2 regions of the Glutamicibacter sp. Je.9.36 genome follow, and region 2 is predicted to be linked to the other one. Evidence: predicted binding sites of a transcription regulator. Region 2 holds the regulator's gene; the other holds the start of a gene.

Region 1 (10,260 bases), on a different contig from region 2:
CGACTGCACCGATGGCCGTGCCCGCTGCCGCGCCGACGAAGATCAATGAGGCGAAACGGCCTCGGCGTCCCTTGGCCGCTGTTTCAGCAAGCAGGACAACACCGCCGGCCTGTTCTGCCCCGGCGCCGAAGCCTTGCAGGAATCGGCAGGCGACCAGAAGTATAGGCGCCCAGATACCGGCCTGAGCATAGGTAGGCAGCAAGCCAATCGCGAAGGTGGCGATGCCCATCAGGAACAAGGTGCTCACCAGAACCCATTTACGTCCCAAGCGATCGCCGAAGCGAGAGAAGAACAAGCCGCCCAGCGGACGCGCCCCGAACCCTACGGCATACGCGCCGAACGACGAGATGATTCCGATCGCCGGAGAGACGTTGGGGAAGAAGATGGTGTTGAAGATGATTGCCGAAGCAGTTCCATAGATGACGAAGTCATATTGCTCCAGTGCAGTGCCGACGAGTCCGGCCCAGGCCGCACGGCGCACGTTAGCCTGATCAGGCTGGTGATCCGCCGTTGAGTTAGCGGAAGTGGGGTCACCCACTTGAACATCATTGTTCTGGCTCATTTTACCGTTCCGTTTCTTCGAATCCCATTTATAGGGATGGCATCCCAGTTTTGAATAAGATGACTGTAGCGCATTATGTGACCTAGGCAATAACCCGGTTCGAAATATTTGTGCACAGTGCCCCGGAAACGGGATACCCGCGATGTCATGATTGACTATCACCATGGAAAACATCAGTGGATCCAAGACCTTGGAGCGCGGCTTGGAGATTCTGGATCTTGTTGCAGCGGGCCATGAGCGCCTTGATGAGATAGCCAAAGCAGCCGGGGCAAGCCGTTCCTCGGCGCACCGAATGCTGTCCTCGCTCGTTGCCAAGAAGTTCTTGACCCTCACTTCAGACCATCACTACAAGCTTGGCCTCAAGCTGATGGAACTTGGCTCGCAGGCAGAGGAGGCCATGGACCTGCCGCAGGAAATCCAGTCAATGCTCCAAGAGATCTCTGCTCGAACCAAGGAAACATGCCACCTGGGCGTTCTGGAAGATCACGAGATTCTCTACCTTGCCAAATCGCGAGGCAGCCGGGGGTTCGAGATGGCTTCCCGCCCGGGTTCACGCTTCCAGACGCAGACCACCGCAATGGGAAAAATGCTGCTGTCGCATCTGCCTCGCGAACAAGCCTTGAAGCAATTCGATCCTTCGCGCACTGTGACCGAGTATTCCGTGAAGAACGTCGATGACTTCGACGCCGAGCTGACGCGCATCGCCCAACTTGGCTATGCTCTGGACAATCAGGAAAACGAGCTCGGATTGATTTGCGCGGCGATCGCCATCCGCGGCCGGGACGGAACGCCAATGGCCGCTATTTCCATCTCTGCACCCAGCGTCTACATGACTGAACAGCGGATCGCGGAACTGGTTGATTTGCTGCAGTCCTACGAACCGGAGTTTGCGCGCCGGATGCCCCCGCACTTCCGCGAACAATGGTCCTGAATTCCGCAAAGGAAAACCGGCTTGCAGCGCATCTCCATGATGCACCGCAAGCCGGTTGTTTATTCGTTCCGGGTGTGGACCGAAACGCTTAGAACCCCTTGCGCAAGGGGTTGAAGTGCCGGGCGATGCCTGGAACCTGCTGGCCAGCGATCTGGGCAGCCAGGATCTTGCCAGTCAGCGGTCCCAGCGCAACGCCCCACATGCCGTGGCCGCCGCCAACCGATACGCGCGAGGATCCGGTCTGGCCAATGAGTGGCATGCCGTCCGCGGTGCATGGGCGTCCACCCACCCATTCTTCTTTGCGGTTCTCCCAGTTAATCCCCTGGTAGACCGGGGTCGCAGCGGCAACGATGGCCTCAATGCGCTTCGGCTCCAGCTTGTGGTTGGCGTCGCGGAATTCCATGGTGCCGGCGATGCGGAAGCGATCGCCCAGCGGGGTGCAGGCAACGCGCTGGGTCGGGAAGTAGATCGGGTGCGTTGGCATGTGTTCCGGCTCAACGGTGAACGAATAGCCGCGGCCTGCCTGAACCACAACGTTCACACCGAACTTGCTGGCCATGTCGGTCATCCAAGCACCGGTAGCCAGCACCACGTGATCCGCAGTGATTGAACGGCCTTCGGAACCGATGACGGTGACCGAGCCGCCATTGTCGCGCACATCGGTGACGTTGAAGGCTCCGATGATGTCGCCGCCGCGGGCGATGACGGATTCGGCCAGCGAATCCATGAATTTCGGCGGGTTGATGTAGCGCTGGTTCTTGATGGCTACGCCCGCAGCGACCTTATTGGACAGGGTCGGCTCGATGCCGCGCAACTCGTCGCCGGTGAGCAATTCGTAATCAACTTCGCCGCCGGTCTTCTCGATCATCTCGAATTCATGCAGCAGCGCATCGCGGTCGCTGAGCGAGGTGAATCCGGTCAAGAATGGATTTGCCGGCTTGGCCGGCTCCTGCACGCCCGGCCCTGCCGAAGTCGCCTGCGCGATTTCGTCGAAGGCATCCAAACCGGTCGCGCCGATTTCCGAGTAGACCCGCATGGCTTCTTCCCACTTCTTCGGGGTCGAGTGCCAGGCAAAACCGATCAGGAAGCGGAGCAACTTGGCATCGGCCTTCAGCGGAATGTACAGCGGGGATGCCGGGTCGAGCATCATCTTCAGGCCGTTCTTGAAAATTGCAGGCTCTGCGATGGGCAGGGTCAGCGCTGGGGTCAACCAGCCGGCGTTACCCCAAGAGGAACCGGACGCGACGCCGCCGCGATCCACGACGGTGACCTTAATGCCCGCTTCCTGCAGGTACCAAGCGGTCGACAGGCCAACAAAGCCAGCGCCTACAACAACGACATGATCTGGCACGCCTACTCCAGCCATGATCCACTCTCCTAGCATTTCGACGGCCTCTCCACACGAGCCCGCATGTCTTCACTGTCGCGCGATCCCCAGGGAAAATCAACGCGTCCTGACGATTCGACGGTGAGCGCCACCACACCGGCAGGAGGTTCGTGTTTCATGCGGAAAATGATTGCCTATTCCGAACTTTCAACAAGTACTTCCTCCCATGCGGGAACTTTCCCCAGAGGCTGCATCACTATCGCCCATCGGAAACTTCGCCCCCAGCGCGTCCTGCGTAGACTGGAGAGAAGCGAATTACCAATCCCGCCGATCAGCCATTTCTAAGGAACCGCACCACACTCATGGCCTCACGTAAACCAGCCAAGAAGAAGCCTGCCCAGGGTCATCCCGCCCGCCGTTCCGGCGCCAGCAGCGTGCCTTTTGAATCTGAAGTGCGCCAAGCTCTTCAGCCGTTCAAGTCCTCGCTCTTCCGCCACTTCCACGAAGAGGGCCAGGCAGCCAGCGAGACCCGCGCAGCGCTCGAAGGCCTCACTACCCTGCTGACCGTGCATGCCCAGTTGCGCCAGAGCGTTGACGTCAAAACCCTGGATCCGACGATTCTGGGTGAACAGCTGGGCCACTTGACGTCGCTGGGCAAGGAAGTTTCGGAAGCCAGCGCTGCGATCCTCAAGCATTACCTGACTTTCCTGGGCACGACCGCTAATTTCGGCGGAAGCGTGGATGACTTCAAGCAGACTTTCGAATTCCTCTCCCGCATGGCTGGCGATTCACCCATCGTGGCACCCTATCTCGAAGATGATGAGGCCAACGGCAGCCTCGAAGCGATGCCCTTCGTTTTTGCGGCTCGCGAGTTGATCAGCTGGGTTGGCGAAGGCAAGCCGACCACCCCAGCTGGCGTACTCACCGGCGATACGCTGCAGGATGCGGCCAGCGCGCTGGGCCTGTTCGTCAAGGTCGATGAATCCGCCGGCGTTCCAGAGGATGCCCAGTGGGAGCCGGAAGACGGCACTGCCGTTTCTTCGCTGGCCGACATTCCACGCCTATCGGCATACTGGGACGCCCTGATCGGCACGGCCATGCTGCGCTACCAGGAACCGAACGCAACCCCAACCGAGTCGCTCAGCGATGCGCTGCTGGCATCCAGCGGACAAGGCGCCCGCTTGGTCAAGGAGCTGATCGCAGAGGTTCTCTACTCGCACATCCTGATCAACACCTTGGAGCAGCCGGGCAAGGCGCAGATCGCCGAGATGGTAGCCGGCGTGTTGAGCAATGCCGCATCATCGACACCGCCACGTGCCGAGTTCGCGTTGCAAGTTCCGACCGAAGATGACCTTCCCGCCGAGCAGCATCACCTGATTGCCAGCCTTGAGGAGGTTGTCCCCCAGGTCGAGTCCCTGCTGCGCGTCTTCGAACGCGAAGGCCTTGTCGAGATCAATGACGAGATCACGATTCCTGTGGTCTTGCGCTCTTCACTGGAACGAGCGCTGGCCAAGGTCTCTGATCATGTTTTGAAAGACACCCAAGAGGCAGAGGCTTCCGAGGTTTAGACCACCATCAACGGCAAAGGGTGCGAGAGCTAATTCGAGTTCTCGCACCCTTTGCCGTTGATTCATCGACTAGCCGATGCGCGTGGCCAGCTCGGCGTCGTGCCACGGCAGGCGATCGAACCATGGTCCCCGCTTGGTTTGCCGGCCTTCACGGCCAAAGAATCTGCGGTTGCTTCTGCGTTGATCGCAGCATCTGCCGTCTTGCTATCAAAGCCGCCCTTAGGCTCCACGGCCAGGCCTTATTGTTGCCAAATAACCGTATCCACCTGGGTACTCATGCGCGCTCGTTTCCCAGACAGGAAATGCTCTCCATAGGCGCAACACCCCGCCACGCAGGCCCATTCCGACCTGAGGCGTGAGGCAGAACGCAGAAACACGGGCTGGGTTTAAGTTATAAAAGGTACGTTGCATTACTGACAGACAACGGCGTGCGATGGGGGCACAGCGCCGATGAAAGATCAGTCCGTTTACGCAATGCAACGTACCTTTTAATCACCCTCGGATCCTTAGTGATGCCACTCGCAAAACACCACCAAGTACCTTCCCGGTGATCGGTCTTCACCGATACATGTCTAACTTATCGCGTCCTGCGAAAATCCGAAATCATACTTTAGTAGGAGGGCAGGGGTCAGAATGGGATACTTGCGCGCAGTGCCCAAACACCGTTTTCGGAACTGGTTGCAAACTTTCCACCAAATGCACGCATCCTGTCACCCATGCCAATCAGGCCTGTCCCGCCTTCGGGCAACCCACTCGCCTTCTTGTCGAAATTCCCCATCTGATTAGTAATTTCCAGGATGCCCTCTGCCCCTTGGACCGTGAGTTCGAAGGTGCACTTCCCGCCCAAGGCACCGTGCTTTATCACATTTGTTGTACCTTCTTGCATGACCCGATAAATCGCAGTCTGTGCAGAACGGGGCAATTCGGAAATTCTCTCGTCAGTGGTGGAGCTCACCTCGAAATTTGCCTCTTTTAGCCTCTGAACGAAAAGTTCTGCACCCTGAAGCGCGTAAACAGTAGTAGCGGCCGGCTTATCAATGCCCTGGGACGAGGGATCTGCCATGGTCCCATCAGCCCTCAGGACATTGAGCATCAGGCGTAAATCGTGCAAAGTCTCAGTACTCAGTTTGGCGATGACATCCAGAGCTTCGAGGGCCTTCTGCCCATCGTTTGCGAATTTCGCGGCCTTCGACTGCATGGCCACGACCGTGATGTCATGCGCGACAATATCGTGCAGATCCCGGGCGATGTTCTTTCGCTCCCGGTCGACAGCAAGACGAGTCTGCTCTTTGACCGTATGCATTTGCCGAAGAGCGAGCTCGTTCTTCTCTCGCAGCAAGTAAATATTCCTCGTTAAGAAGAACGCCATCGCCGTCAACGGGGCAATCCCGACAAGCAGAACCGCGTCTTGCCCGGACTGGATGCCGAACTGCACCATCCACGCTGCGGACAAGGTTAGGAATAAGGCCCTAACGCTCATGGCACTGGCCGTAGCTGCCAGCGCCGAAAAAATCATGAATGAAACGACAGTCCAGAAGAACAAGGCGCCGTCCGTGAGGAAGAAATAGGCAACTGCCACAAACAATCCGACGGATACGGCAACCCAGCGAAGACCAAGCGCAAGAATTGCGCACAGTCCAACGCCGAGCAACGCGCCTCGAACCGAAATATCCGACGAACCACTAAATCCGTCTTCCAGCAGAGTCACGAACTCGCTACTGGAAACCGCGATCAGAACCGCAATACCAGTCCAAACAATGACACCCCGACCAGCGAAGAGCTTGGTCAGGGTGTCCTTTAGTCGTCCATTCATATGCCGAATAATTCCCGGCTCAGATGATCAAGTCAAATAAACCGCGTTATGGGCAGGCGACGCCGTAGCGTTTGCAGAACCACTCCGAGAAGGCTGAGCCAAAGCCAGCAGGAGTAGCAACGTTGCCACTGCTGGAGGCTGGAGAACTCGCGGCAGATGCAGGAGCTGCCACGGCGGTCAATGGTGCCAGAACTAATGCTGCTACGGCCAGCATTTTCAAACCCTTCATAACAAACTCCACATCAGATCAACTTATATACTTTCAGGTGAACAGGCCAACATGAGGCCACCCGCATCGAATCAGAGGAATCAGATGGAACAAATAAAGGTCCTTATTGTCGATGATGAACCTCTAATTCGGCATGCGTTGGGCACAATCCTAGCAACAGACCCCGGAATTGTAACGGTTAATTCTGTTGAAAATGGACAGGCCGCCGTCGAGTATTGCAGCGGCAATCAAGTGGACGTTGTGCTCATGGATTTGCAGATGCCGATAATGGACGGGGTTAGCGCTACTAAAGCAATCAAATCTGCCGAAGACAGCCCCTCAGTGCTTGCCATTACCGCCTTTTCTTCTGACGACTATCTGGTTCCGGTACTGACCGCTGGGGCCAGCGGATACTTGGTAAAAGACTCTGAACCAGATGAAATTATTCATGCGATCCATGCCGTTCACCAAGGAACTGCAGCCATTTCCCCGTCGGTTTCTTCTGATCTAGTTTCTGCGGTTCGCGAAGCTTACCGGGATAATTCCCAAGACATTCAAGAACTGGCCTATGACTTGGGAATTACCAATCGGGAATTCGAGATTCTAAAACTGCTCGCACGCGGGCTAAACAATACCGAGATTTCAAGAACTCTGACTATTTCCGAAACCACGGTTAAAACCCATATGGCGAAGATTTTCGTTAAGCTGAATGTTCGCGATCGGGTCCAGGCCCTGGTTGCGGCCGCGCGTATGGGCCTCATCGAAATCCCGAAAGACTAGCGTCTGCTTTCCAGCTGTTAGTGTGAAGTCAACCTCTTTGACACCTTGCCCGGCCGGTTCGGGAATATCTGCGCGCCATATGCGTTGAACATGAGCATAGACCGCTCAAGTTTCTATTAGGAGGCTCACTTGCCAGCATTTTTCGGCGCACCGTCAGATGGCTCGTTTGAGGAATTCCTCTCTCGATTCCTGTCTTCACGTGCTCAGGCAGCACGTCCCATCGACCTCACGCGCCTGCTTTCCGCCCGCACCCACGAAGCGGTAGCCACCGCGGCAGCGATTTCCCAGGAGCATGGCCACGACGAGATTGATTCCCTGCACCTCCTGATGGCTCTGCTGCGCACCGAACCAGTCGGCGAGCACCTGACCGCCATGGGTATCGACATCGAGGCTTTGAGTGCAGATGCCATCGCGCGCATGCCCAAGTCCCAGGAGAAGGGCGAGAAGCCATCCCACCTATCGTCGGCAGCTCAGCGCAGCCTCTTTGATGCCTATCAGGTTGCTCGTAACTACGGTTCGACCTACATCGACCCGGATCATCTTTTCCTGGCCTTCGTTTTCAACCCGGAATCTCCGGTCAGCCAGCTCCTGGCGCAGCACGGCATCACCGGCCAGTCCTTGCAGCAAGCCGCCATGGAGCAGGCCCAGCGTGGCCAAAACGATGCCCAGAACCAGTCCGATTCCGAGTCCGATGTGTCCATGCTCGAACGCTACGGAACCGATCTGACCCTGCTGGCCTCCGACGGCCAGATTGATCCGGTGATCGGACGCAAGGAGGAACTGGATCAGGTTATTGAAATCCTGGCCCGTCGCACCAAGAACAACCCGGTGCTGATTGGCGAGGCAGGCGTGGGCAAGACCGCCATTGCCGAAGGCCTGGCCCGCGCCATCATCGATGACCAGGTACCAGTCCAACTGCGCAATGCGGCCTTGATCTCCATTGACCTTCCGGGCATGCTCGCCGGAACCCGCTACCGCGGAGATTTCGAGCAGCGGCTCACCGGCCTGCTCGACGAGGTAGCCGCAGCCGAAGGGCAGGTGCTGATATTCATCGATGAGATGCATCTGCTGGTAGGTGCAGGCTCTGGCGAGTCCGGCAATATGGACGCCGCAAATATCCTCAAGCCGCGTTTGGCGCGTGGCGAGCTGCACATGATCGGCGCCACTACGCTCGATGAGTTCCGCAAGGTGGAGAAGGACAGCGCGCTGGCTCGGCGCTTCGGCAAGGTTACTGTCGCCGAGCCGTCGGAGGAGACTGCACTGGCCATTTTGGACGGCCTGCGCGAATCGTACGAGGATCACCACCAGGTGCAGTACACCCCCGAAGCGCTCAAGGCCGCGGTGACGCTCTCTGCCCGCTACCTGAACGACCGCCAGCTTCCTGACAAGGCCATCGACTTGATCGATATCGCCGGTGCCCGGCGGTCCATCGCTGCCGGAGATGCCGAGGATGTGCAGTCCCTGCGTGCCGAATTGGTCGACGCCGAGCGCGAGAAGTCACGCGCTATCGGCGAGGAACGATTCGAAGAAGCTGGCGCATGGCGTGACCACATCGTGGAAATGACCGCGCGCATCAAGGCTGCCGAGGAGGCCGGCGATGCAGGGGTCACCCGGGTAGTGGATGAGAAGCAGATTTCGGAAGTGATCTCCCGATCCACCGGCATCCCCACCTCGCGCATCTCGGGAGATGACAAGGCACGCCTGGCTTCGCTGGAAGATTCCCTGCATGCTTCGGTCATCGGCCAGCACGATGCCGTTGCCGCTGTGGCACGCGCCGTGCGTCGCAACCGTACCGGAATGTCGCCAGCAGGTCGCCCCATCGGCTCGTTCCTTTTCCTGGGTCCCACCGGCGTCGGAAAGACCGAACTGGCCAAGGCCCTGGCTGCAAACCTCTTCGGTTCGGCCGAATCGCTGGTTCGCGTCGATATGAGCGAATACGGTGAGAAGCACACCGTGGCGCGCCTGATCGGAGCACCTCCGGGGTACATCGGCCATGACGAGCCCGGCCAGCTGACCGAGAAGATCCGCCGCAACCCGTATTCGGTCGTGCTGCTCGATGAAATCGAGAAGGCCCACCCGGACGTGTTCAACGTGCTGCTGCAGGTACTCGATGACGGCCGGTTGACCGACTCAGCCGGGCGCACTGTCGATTTCTCCAACACGCTGATCCTGATGACCAGCAACCTCGGCGGCGAGTACTTGGCCAACAAGGCCGGAAACTTCGGTTTCACCTCCGCCAATGCCACCAGCGAGGCTGGAGAAATCCGGGCCAAGGTCATGGGCAAGGTACGCGAGTTCATGCGCCCAGAGTTCCTGAACCGTCTGGACGAGGTACTGCTGTTCTCCAAGCTCTCGCAGTCCGAGATTGGCCAGATCGTCAAGCTGGTCATCGCCGAGACCGAAGCTCGCTTGGTGGACCAGGAGCTGAAGCTGGAGGTGAGCGACGCTGCCGTGCAGTGGCTGGCAAACGAAGGCTACGACCCCGAGTTCGGTGCCCGCCCGCTGCGCCGGCTGGTACAGCGCAAGGTACAGGATGCCATTGCCGACCTGCTGATCAGTGATTCGCTTGCCGCTGGTGACACCGTTTCGGTGGACTACGCCGCTGGCATGCTGAAGGTGCAGAAGAAAGTCGAGATGCCGACTCCACCTGCTCACAACGAGCACGCGCCAAACTACTTTGATAGCTAGGCCGGCATAGCCCAGAAAGGGGCTTGCTTGCTCGGGATTTCCGTCCCGACCAAGCAGGCCCCTTTTCTTCGCTTAGAAAGTGCGCTAGTCAGCTGCCGAAATGCAGTCAACCTCTAGCTAAGCAGGAAGACTCCCGGTACCTTTGACTGCATGGCGAACATTGGAATGATCACCCTCGATGCCCTTGACGAGAAAGCCGCCTCGGCTTGGTGGAGGGCTGTTCTGGGCGGGAAATATCTGGGCCAGTACCCGGGATTCACCATGATCAGCGTCCCTGGCTTCAGCGCGAGGTTGGGGTTCCAAAAAGTTGATGAGATCACTGCCGGCAAGAACCGGGTTCATCTCGACTTGGAAGCAAGCACCAGCCGCGAGCAGGAAGTCAC
Region 2 (10,260 bases):
GACACCGGTAGGACCCAGGAACAGGAAGGATCCGGTAGGCCGATTCGGGTCGGCAATGCCGGCGCGGGTACGGCGAACGGCGTCAGAGACAGCGGCAATAGCCTGCTTCTGCCCCATCAGGCGCTGCCCGATGATTTCTTCCATATCCAGCAACTTCTGGCTTTCGCCCTGCAGCATGCGCCCGGCCGGGATACCGGTCCACGCCGAGATGACTTCTGCAATGTCATCCGCGGTGACTTCCTCGGCAACCATGGTGTGCGTATCGGCCTTATCGGCTTCGGCAGCTGCCGCCGCATCCAGTTCCTGCTGCAGCGTTGGGATCTCCCCGTAGAGCAGGCGAGAGGCCTGCTCCAGATCGCCCTCGCGCTGGGCCTTGTCGGCTTGGCTGCGCAACTCGTCGAGCTTGACCTTCAGGTCGCCGACGCGGTTCAAGCCAGCCTTCTCGGCTTCCCACTGGGAGTTCAGCGCGTCCAGCTGTTCCTTCTTGTCGGCCATGTCCTTGCGCAGCGCATCCAGGCGTTCCACCGAAGCTGGATCCGTTTCATCGGACAGCGCCAGTTCCTCCATGGTCAGCCGGTCCACCTCGCGGCGCAGCTCATCGATTTCCTCCGGAGCCGAGTCGATCTCCATGCGCAGGCGGCTAGCGGCCTCATCAACCAGGTCGATGGCCTTGTCTGGCAGCTGGCGGCCGGAGATGTACCTGTTGGACAGAGTGGATGCTGCCACCAAGGCGGAGTCCGCAATGGAAACCTTGTGGTGCGCCTCGTAGCGCTCCTTCAACCCACGCAGAATGGCAATGGTGTCATCCACGCTGGGCTCGCCGACATACACCTGTGCGAAGCGGCGTTCCAGGGCGGGATCCTTCTCGATGTTCTCGCGGTATTCGTCCAAGGTAGTGGCACCAATCAAGCGCAACTCGCCGCGGGCGAGCATTGGCTTGAGCATGTTGCCCGCGTCCATGGCGCCTTCGGAGGCTCCGGCGCCGACAACGGTGTGGATCTCGTCAATGAAGGTGACAATCTGGCCGTCCGAAGCCTTGATCTCTTCCAACACCGACTTCAGCCGCTCTTCGAATTCGCCACGGTACTTGGCGCCGGCGACCATGGCGCCCAGATCCAGCGAGATCAGGGTCTTGCCACGCAGGGATTCCGGCACGTCGCCCGCGATCATGCGCTGGGCAAGCCCCTCAACTACAGCGGTTTTGCCAACGCCTGGCTCGCCGATCAGCACGGGGTTGTTCTTGGTTCGGCGGGAGAGCACCTGGACCACGCGGCGGATCTCGCGGTCGCGGCCGATGACTGGATCCAGCTTGCCCGAGCGAGCCAGGGCGGTCATGTCGGTGCCGAACTTCTCCAGGGACTGGAAGGTCGCCTCCGGATCCGGGTTATCGACCTTGCGGTCGCCGCGGATGGTGGGCAAGGTGCCCACCAGCAGTTCGCGGGTGGCCCCGAATTCGCGCAGCGCGTCGCCGGCCTTGGTCTGGTCTGACGCCAAGGCGATAAGCAGGTGCTCCGTGGAGACGTAGCTGTCCCCCATTTCTGCGGCAGCCGCCTGGGCGTTGCTCACAACCTGCAGCAGCTGTCGAGAGTACTGGGCTTGGGCCACTGAACTGCCGGAGCTGGAAGGCAATGCGTTGATGACAGCGCTTGCCTTGACCGAAAGCGCGTCGACATCCAATCCGGCGGTCTTCAGGAGGGCGACTGCGACGGAGTCGCGCTGGTCCAGCAAGGCCTTCAGCAGGTGCGCAGGTTCAATCTGCGGATTGCCTGCGGTTGAAGCGTTCATCCCGGAAGCCGAGAGAGCTTCTTGGCTCTTAGTGGTGAGTTTGGTGTCCACGCGCATCCTTTCTCTAATTGGGTGAACCCATAAACTTGAGTGTACTTAACTCAACTCTACTCGCACTCTTCGTATTCCAGCTAGAGCAAGATTTTCGAAAGATTTTCTATTTCACTTGCCCCAGAAGCAAAATCCCTTGTCACTGATGATTTACCGACTTAAGATAAGGCATGGCCAACCCGGATTCCAAGGACATTTTTCCACTGACCCACGATGATATGGTCCAAGTTTTCATCGATCAGCACCGGCAGATGCTGCTTTCCTGCACTGGCGGACTGAGTGAAGCCGAAGCCAGAATGAAGTTGGTTGAATCCAAGACCACGCTGCTCGGGCTGGTGAAACATGCGATCTTCGTGGAACGGGTCTGGTTCGGTGAAGCAGCCACCGGCCGGAGCCGTGCAGAGCTGGGCATTGCCTCTTCGCCCAGCAAATCATTCGACTTGGAGGCTTCCGACACCATCGATTCGATTCGGCACGAATATGCCCAAGCCATCGAACTGTCGCATCAAGCAGTCGAAGGCAAAACAGGAGATGACGTCTTCTCAGGCAACCGGCGTGGACCGCTGCCGCTGCGCTGGATCCAGCTGCATATGCTGCGTGAACTGGCTCAGCATTGCGGACACGCAGATATCCTGCGTGAACAAATCCTGTCGGCGCGGAAATAGCGTGCCGCCCTCAACCGGTAGACTCCGGGCATGCCATTAGAACTCCACCCGCTTCCCGCCGAAGAATTCCAGTCATGGATGGCACGAAGTACCGCCGAGTACGTTTCGGACCTTGTTGCCGCTGGCAGTTCCCAGCGCAAGGCGCAGGAAGAGGCAGACCGGGCCATGGTCCGGGCCTTTCCCACCGGATTGCCAAGTTGCACCAATGCGGTATTCACCCTGGAGCATGGCATTCTCGGCGCTGTGGGCTATGTCTGGATCGGCCACGACACCTCAGGCGATCCGGCTTCATGGTGGGTTTGGGACATAGTTGTCGATTCCGGGTACCGCGGCAAGGGGTTTGGACGCCAGACCATGAATTTGGCCGAAGAATACGCCCGTGACCACGGCGCACGTACCCTGGGGCTGAATGTGTTCGGATTCAACCAGAGCGCTCGCGGCCTCTATGAATCGCTTGGCTATGAAACCACCAGCATCAAGATGCGCAAGTCGCTCTAGCAGCGCCTACTTCCTGCCCCTAGCCCACGTTGCTCCAAGCGAATTGCATTCTTCGAATTGCTATTGACGCCTACCCAACTGCACAAAGACGAAGTACATTACAGATCATCATGACATCCACGGACACAGATTTTTCCAGAAGCACCGCATCAGGATAAGCTGGTAAAACGTAAGGGAGTATTCATAATCGTTGAATCCGTCAATACGCAGGACTTCATGGTCCTGCCGGGTTTTGCGGCCAGCCCCGGGGTCGGTGAAGAGACTTACTCAGATGCGTTCGCGCGCTACTTACGAAAGCAGGAATCCCTATGGGAGTTTCCCCTATGATTTGGGGAATCACGATTGTCGTGATTCTCGCCCTTCTGGCCTTCGACTATTTCTTCCACATCCGCAAGGCCCACGTTCCATCGCTGCGCGAAGCAGCCATCTGGTCCAGCATCTACGTTGGCTTGGCCCTCATTTTCGGTGTACTGGTGCTGGTCTTCGGCGGTATCGACATGGGTGCCGAGTACTTTGCGGGCTACATTACCGAGAAGGCCCTGTCGGTCGACAACCTGTTCGTCTTCCTGATTATCATCGCCAGCTTCCGCGTACCCCGCGAAGACCAGCAGAAAGTCCTGCTCTTCGGCATCGTCTTCTCGCTGATCGCACGTACCGCCTTCATCTTTGTCGGCGCGGCGCTGATCAACCAGTTCGCTTGGGTCTTCTACCTGTTCGGCCTGATCCTGCTGTTGACCGCAGGCAACCTGCTGAAGAAGGATGACGAATCCGATGAGGCCAACAACTTCATCATCCGGATCGCCAAGAAGCTATTCCACACTACCGACAACTATGACGGCGACAAGCTGTTCACCAAGATCGATGGCAAGAAGGTCCTGACTCCGATGCTGCTGGTCATGGTGGCCATCGGCGGTACCGATATTCTCTTCGCTCTGGATTCCATCCCTGCGATCTTCGGACTCACCCAGAACGTCTACATCGTGTTCACGGCTACCGCCTTCTCGCTCATGGGACTGCGCCAGCTCTACTTCCTGCTCGACGGATTGCTGGACCGCTTGATCTACCTGTCCTACGGGTTGGCAGCAATCCTGGCGTTCATCGGCGTAAAGCTGATCCTGCACGCACTGCACGAGAACAACTTGCCATTCATCAATGATGGCGAGCACGTGATGGTCATTGAAATCAGCACCGGCCTGTCGCTGAGCGTCATTATCGGCGTCCTGGTACTGACAATTCTCGCTTCGCTGTTCAGCAAGGCAGGCAAGGCCCAGACTGCCATCGGCAACCTGCGCCGCCATGCCAATAGCTACAACGACCTGAGCTACACCTCGGACGCGGTCGAACGCGAACGCATCTACCGCGCCTTGGTGGAGGAAGAAGCGTATGTGAAAACCATGGAAAAGAAGTACCGCGACAAGGCCAAGGACGTGGACAAGATCCGTGTCGAGGTCGCCGAAGCGCACCGCCAGCACGATGAGTACCTCAAGAGCTGATCAGGTTCGTACATAAAGAGAATGGCTGCCAACCCCATCAAGGGTTGGCAGCCATTCGCTGTCTTGGTGCAGCCTAGCGGCGAACACCGCCGATGAAATAGTCCGAAGGCACAATGACCTTGCCCAGAGGCATCAGGGAAACCGGGATCATCTTCAAGTTTGCGATCCCCAGCGGGATGCCGATAATCGAAATGAACATCGGGATCGCGGTCACCACGTGCCCCACGGCAATCCAGATACCAGCAAAAATGATCCAGATGATGTTGCCCAGGGTGGAGAACGCGCCTACCGGGCCGTTGTCGACCACGGTGCGGCCAAACGGCCACAGCGCATAGCCGGCAATGCGGAACGAGGCGATGCCGAATGGAATGGTCACGATCAGCACGCAGCAGATGATGCCCGCCAACACGTAGCCCAAGGCCAGCCACAGGCCGCCGAAAAGCAGCCAAATAATGTTGAGAATACCGCGCACTAAATCAGTCATGGTTATATTCTCTGTCTTTTGCCTGTTTTACTCCATCGGGGATCCCCCCGATTTTCTTCTAGGGGTGTCCAATCCCCTACCGTTCGGCAAGCATCGAAGCAGCTTGCTCGGCTAGGATTAATCATCATGAGCGAATCGAGCGAGCAGCAGCGCCCAGCCCACGGCACTGCCCCTAGGAACCCAGACCTTTTCCGTGCCGAGCCGGTATCCTTCGTGCGCCGCGGCAACCGCCTGCAGGGCCGCCGTGCCAGCGCCTGGGAGCGCAATGCCGATCAGTACGTCATTGAGCCGCCCCGCAAGATCGCCGACACTTCGGTTGCCGATGACTTCCAGCTCGATCCTGCCGAGGCTTTCGGACGCACCGCACCGCTGATCGTGGAGATCGGCACCGGCCTGGGCGAATGCATCGCCAACGCCGCCAAAGATGATCCCGAGCGCAACTACCTCGCCGTTGAGGTCTACCGTCCGGGCCTGGCCCAGCTGATGCTGAAGGTCGAGTCTTTCGGCATCACCAACGTCCGCGCAGTGCAGGCCAATGCACCAGAGGTTCTGGATGTCATGCTGGACGAGAACAGCGCCGATGAGATCTGGATCTTCTTCTCAGATCCATGGCACAAGCCGCGCCACCACAAGCGTCGCCTGATCAAGGCCTCGTTCCTGGACAAGGTCTCCCGCGTGCTCAAGCCGGGAGGCACCCTGCGCTTGGCCACCGACTGGTCCAACTACGCCGAGCAAATGCGCGAAGTCCTCGAAGCCCATCCGGACTTCGAGAACCAGCATCATGGCAATCTGTCCGGCACTGAGAGCAACCTGACCAAGGTGCGCCGCGAGGGCATGGAAGGCTTCGACCCCGAGCCAGAATTCACCGATGCCCAGGGTGGCTGGGCCCCGCGTTTCGAGCGCCGGATCCTGACCAGCTTCGAAGGCAAGGCGCTCAAGGCTGGTCGCCTGGTCTTCGATCTGGCGTACACCCGCATCGGCTAGTCGCCGAAATAAAGCATTGAAGAGGCCATGGAATCCCTAGGATGGATTCCATGGCCTCTTCTTCTGCGCAAAGTCTGCACTACGCCCAAGCTCCGAGAATGGACTATGCCGGGGTGCGGCTAGAACAATTGTCAATGGACCACGCCCCAGATCTGATCCAGCTCGCAGCCAACGGCCAGTTGGATGAAGCGTGGTTTGCCACCACCCCATCGGCCGAATCCATGCGCTTGGATATCCAGCGCCGCTTGGCATTGCAGGAAACTGGCGAGATGGCTCCCTTTGCGATCATCGACCTGTCCACCGGCAAAGCGGTGGGGGCCACGACTTACTTGAATATCGACGCGGCAAATCACCGCGTGGAAATCGGCTCAACGTTTCTGGCCATGCCAGCCCAAGGCACCGGGATCAATCCAGCTGCCAAGTTCATGCTGCTGCGCCGGGCTTTCGAGGAACTGGATTGCTATTCAGTGGCCTTCTGCACGCACTGGCACAATGCCGCTTCACGCGCCGCGATTGCACGGCTCGGCGCCAAGCAGGATGGCGTGCTGCGCAATCACAAATATGATCCAAAGAGCGGCACCCTGCGCGATACGGTGGTGTTCTCAATACTCCCGCACGAATGGCCTGCCGTGCGCACCCAATTGGAAGCGCGCTTGGCCCGGCACGGACGGATCTAGCGTCCGATAGCGCGGCGCGTGGTAAACAGCGTCACAGTCGGTTCACGGCGTTCAGGGCGCATGCCCCTAGCCAACGAAACGATGTCGCCTCCAGCGGTGCCCGCAGCGAAGATGCGAGATTGGCCCTGGCGTACGGCGGAAAGTTCTTGGCGAAGCCCATTGACTTCGGTTTGCAGATAGGCGACTTGATCTTGCAGGTCCAGGATGCGCTTGATGCCCTCGAGCGAGACGCCTTCCTTGCTCAAGGCCTGCACCTGGCGCAACAGCGATACGTCGCGCTGCGAATAGCGGCGTTGCTTTCCGCTCTGGCGGCTGGGCGAAACCAAACCGATGCGGTCATACTGGCGCAGCGTCTGCGGATGCATGTCTGCAAGTTGCGCGGCGACGGAAATGACGAAGACAGGTCGCAGGTACTCCCCGTTCACGTTGCTTCTACCACCTTTCTGCAAGGACCTTGGATTCGGTCCCTATTGCCTTCGAGTCTATCTTCCCTGCCCGGCCAATTCGATGACGGGGCAGGGAAAACAGCCTATTGGGTTTAGAGCCTGGCTTTGGCAGCCAAATCCACTCGTGGATCCTCGCCCTCGGTGGCTGATGCGAAGTCCTCCACGGCCTTCTTTGCAGCATCCGAGAGGTTCTGCGGAATCGCGACATCCAGGACGATCAGCAGATCGCCGGTGGCCTTGGAGGTCTTCACGCCGCGGCCCTTCAGACGCAAGGTGCGCCCTGAGTTGGATCCAGCGGGAACCTTCACCGCAACGGAATCCCCGTCCAGGGTCGGTACGTGGATCTTTGCTCCAAGCACCGCTTCAGCGAAGGTCACCGGCACGTGGATGCGGATGTTGTTCTCTTCGCGCTTGAAGAACGGGTGCTCGCTGACCTTGACCTTGACCAGCAGGTCGCCGTTGCCGGCAGCACCAGGCTGGCCCTTGCCGCGCACGCGCACCGACTGGCCGTCCTTGATGCCCGCCGGGATGCGCACGTCAATGACCTCGCCATTCTGCTCGCGCAGGCCAATGGTGGTGCCCTTAATTGATCCGGAGAAGGAAATCGTGGTGCTCGCCGTGCGGTCAGCACCCTTGCGCGGTGGTGCGCTCTGGCCGAAGCCGCCGCCACCGAAACCGCCGCCACCACCGAAGAGGTCGGAGAAGTCCGGCTGCCCGCCGCGGCCACGTGGGCCCGCTCCGCCGCCTCCGAAGAGGTTGGAGAAGATGTCCTCGAAGCCGGCTTGCCCGCCGGGGCCGCCCGGGCCGCCACCAGCAGAGAATCGCGCTCCGCCGCCCATGGCGCGGATCGCGTCGTACTGCTCGCGCTCTTCCTTGTCCGAAAGCACCGAGTTGGCTTCGGAGATGTCCTTGAATTTCTTTTCAGCGGCCGCATCACCCTGGTTGGTATCCGGGTGGTACTTGCGCGCAAGCTTGCGGTACGCCTTCTTGATGTCCGCCTCGCTGGCGTCCTTGGAGACGCCCAGAATGGCGTAAAAGTCTTTTTCGATCCAGTCCTGACTTGCCATCAGGGCCCCATCCTTTCAGTGCCAATTCGACACTGCCCACTGTCGAAGACTCGGCAGTGGGCAGTATCGATTGTGCTATTCGTGGCTATTCGCCGGTTGCTACCAGCACCTGAGCTGCACGCAGGATGATGGTTCCCTTGCGGTAACCGGTGCGCAGCACCTGTCCCACGTGGTCGGCTGGAATCTCGTCAACAGCCTGGCGAAGCAGGGCTTCGTGGATGTTCGGGTCGAATTCCACGCCGGCCTCGTTGATGCGCTCCAGGCCATGCTGAGCCAGAATTCCATCCAGCTTGTTGGCGATCGATGCGAACGGGCCGTCGGCGAGGTCGCCGTGGGCTCGTGCCGCATCGATGTCGTCAAGCACCGGAAGCAGGGTGTTGAGCACGGACTGCACGGCATTTTCACGCGCTACGGCCCGGTCGCGTTCCACGCGCTTGCGGTAGTTGACGTATTCGGCCTGCAGGCGCAGCAGGTCGTTGCGCAGTTCGGTTTCCACCGCACCGGCCTCTTCCGGCTGCGCCGAATCGGCTTCAGCGCCAGCAGCAGCTTCGTTCAGGATCGCCTCGGCCTGACCCAGGGCGTCAGCGGTTGGCTGCTCGTTGGCAGCCTCTGGCTGGTTCTCCGGCTCCTGGCCGGAGTTCTCGTTCTGGTCCTTTGCCTCGGACATATTCCTAAACTCCTTACTTCTTGTCGGCTTCGTCTTCGTCGATGACCTCGGCGTCGACGATGTCTTCATCAGCGTTCGGTGCCTGCTCGCCCTCAGGAGCCTCGGCGCCCTCGGCCTGCGCGTTGGCGTAGATTGCCTCGCCCAGCTTGGTCTGCGATGCCTGCAGCTTCTCGAACGCGGCCTTGACCTCGTCGTCGTTGTCCTGCTTCTCCAGGGCAGCCTTCAGGGCGTCGACGTCAGCCTGGACCTCGGTCTTGACCTCTTCAGGCAGCTTGTCTTCGTTGTCCTTGATCAGCTTGTCTACGGAGTAGGCAGCCTGCTCAGCAGCGTTACGGGTCTCAGCGGCCTCGCGGCGTGCCTTGTCCTCTTCGGCGTGTGCTTCAGCTTCCTGGACCATGCGCTCGATGTCTTCCTTGGACAGCGAGGAACCACCGGTGATGGTCATCGACTGCTCGGTGCCGGTGCCCTTGTCCTTGGCGGATACGTGCACGATGCCGTTGGCGTCGATGTCGAAGGTGACCTCGACCTGCGGGATGCCGCGAGGAGCCGGTGCGATACCGGTCAGCTCGAAGGTGCCCAGCGCCTTGTTGTCGCGGGTGAACTCGCGCTCGCCCTGGAAGACCTGGATGGATACCGAAGGCTGGTTGTCCTCGGCGGTGGTGAAGGTCTCCGAACGCTTGGTCGGGATCGCGGTGTTGCGCTCGATCAGCTTGGTCATCACGCCGCCCTTGGTCTCAATACCCAGGGACAGTGGGGTGACGTCGATGAGCAGAACGTCCTTGCGCTCGCCCTTCAGCACGCCTGCCTGCAGCGCTGCGCCCACGGCGACAACCTCATCTGGGTTCACGCCCTTGTTCGCTTCCTTGCCGGCCAGGTCCTTGACCAGTTCGGCAACCGCTGGCATGCGGGTGGAACCGCCAACCAGGATCACGTGGGCGATGTCCGAAACCTTGACGCCTGCCTCGGCGATGACGTCGTTGAATGGCTTGCGGGTGCGCTCCAGCAGGTCCTTGGTCAGGTCCTGGAACTTGGCACGCGAGAGGTGCTCGTCCAGGTGCACTGGGCCTTCCGGGGTCACCGAGAGGTACTGCAGCGAGATGTTGGTGCTGGTAGCCGAGGACAGTTCCTTCTTGGCCTGCTCAGCAGATTCCTTCAGGCGCTGCAGCGCGATCTTGTCCTTGGACAGGTCCGCGCCCTTGGCCTTGGCCTGGGCCAGCAGCCAATCCACGATGCGCTGATCCCAGTCGTCGCCGCCCAGGCGGTTATCGCCTGCGGTGGAGCGGACCTGGATGGTCGAGAAGCCGTCGTCGTCCTTGCCGACTTCCAGCAGGGAAACGTCGAAGGTGCCGCCACCGAGGTCGAAGACCAGGATGAGCTCGTCTTCCTGGCCCTTTTCCAGGCCGTAAGCCAGCGCAGCTGCGGTTGGCTCGTTGACGATGCGCA

Evidence for each region. Region 2 encodes HspR, which represses chaperone genes until heat shock. Its sites were predicted from a motif close to AAGTTGAGTCNNNNNGACTCAACTT; they were not measured.
Region 1: AAZQ98_RS11785 (ATP-dependent Clp protease ATP-binding subunit) is a predicted target of HspR. The motif match lies at 7,277-7,301, and genes of this name have one in related genera.

The regions. Positions count from the first base shown of each region.
Region 1 is NZ_JBCPSN010000004.1:174,151-184,410, forward strand. Features, by position in the region: gene AAZQ98_RS11755 (MFS transporter) at 1-562, opposite strand, end outside; gene AAZQ98_RS11760 (IclR family transcriptional regulator) at 726-1,493, shown strand; gene AAZQ98_RS11765 (NAD(P)/FAD-dependent oxidoreductase) at 1,582-2,859, opposite strand; gene AAZQ98_RS11770 (hypothetical protein) at 3,183-4,388, shown strand; gene AAZQ98_RS11775 (sensor histidine kinase) at 5,017-6,201, opposite strand; gene AAZQ98_RS11780 (response regulator) at 6,515-7,189, shown strand; gene AAZQ98_RS11785 (ATP-dependent Clp protease ATP-binding subunit) at 7,319-9,877, shown strand; gene AAZQ98_RS11790 (VOC family protein) at 10,028-10,260, shown strand, end outside.
Region 2 is NZ_JBCPSN010000009.1:33,409-43,668, forward strand. Features, by position in the region: gene clpB (ATP-dependent chaperone ClpB) at 1-1,836, opposite strand, end outside; gene AAZQ98_RS16760 (DinB family protein) at 2,007-2,501, shown strand; gene AAZQ98_RS16765 (GNAT family N-acetyltransferase) at 2,532-2,999, shown strand; gene AAZQ98_RS16770 (TerC family protein) at 3,308-4,492, shown strand; gene AAZQ98_RS16775 (YccF domain-containing protein) at 4,566-4,976, opposite strand; gene trmB (tRNA (guanosine(46)-N7)-methyltransferase TrmB) at 5,103-5,960, shown strand; gene AAZQ98_RS16785 (GNAT family N-acetyltransferase) at 6,059-6,637, shown strand; gene AAZQ98_RS16790 (heat shock protein transcriptional repressor HspR) at 6,634-7,062, opposite strand; gene AAZQ98_RS16795 (DnaJ C-terminal domain-containing protein) at 7,176-8,150, opposite strand; gene AAZQ98_RS16800 (nucleotide exchange factor GrpE) at 8,236-8,817, opposite strand; gene dnaK (molecular chaperone DnaK) at 8,831-10,260, opposite strand, start outside.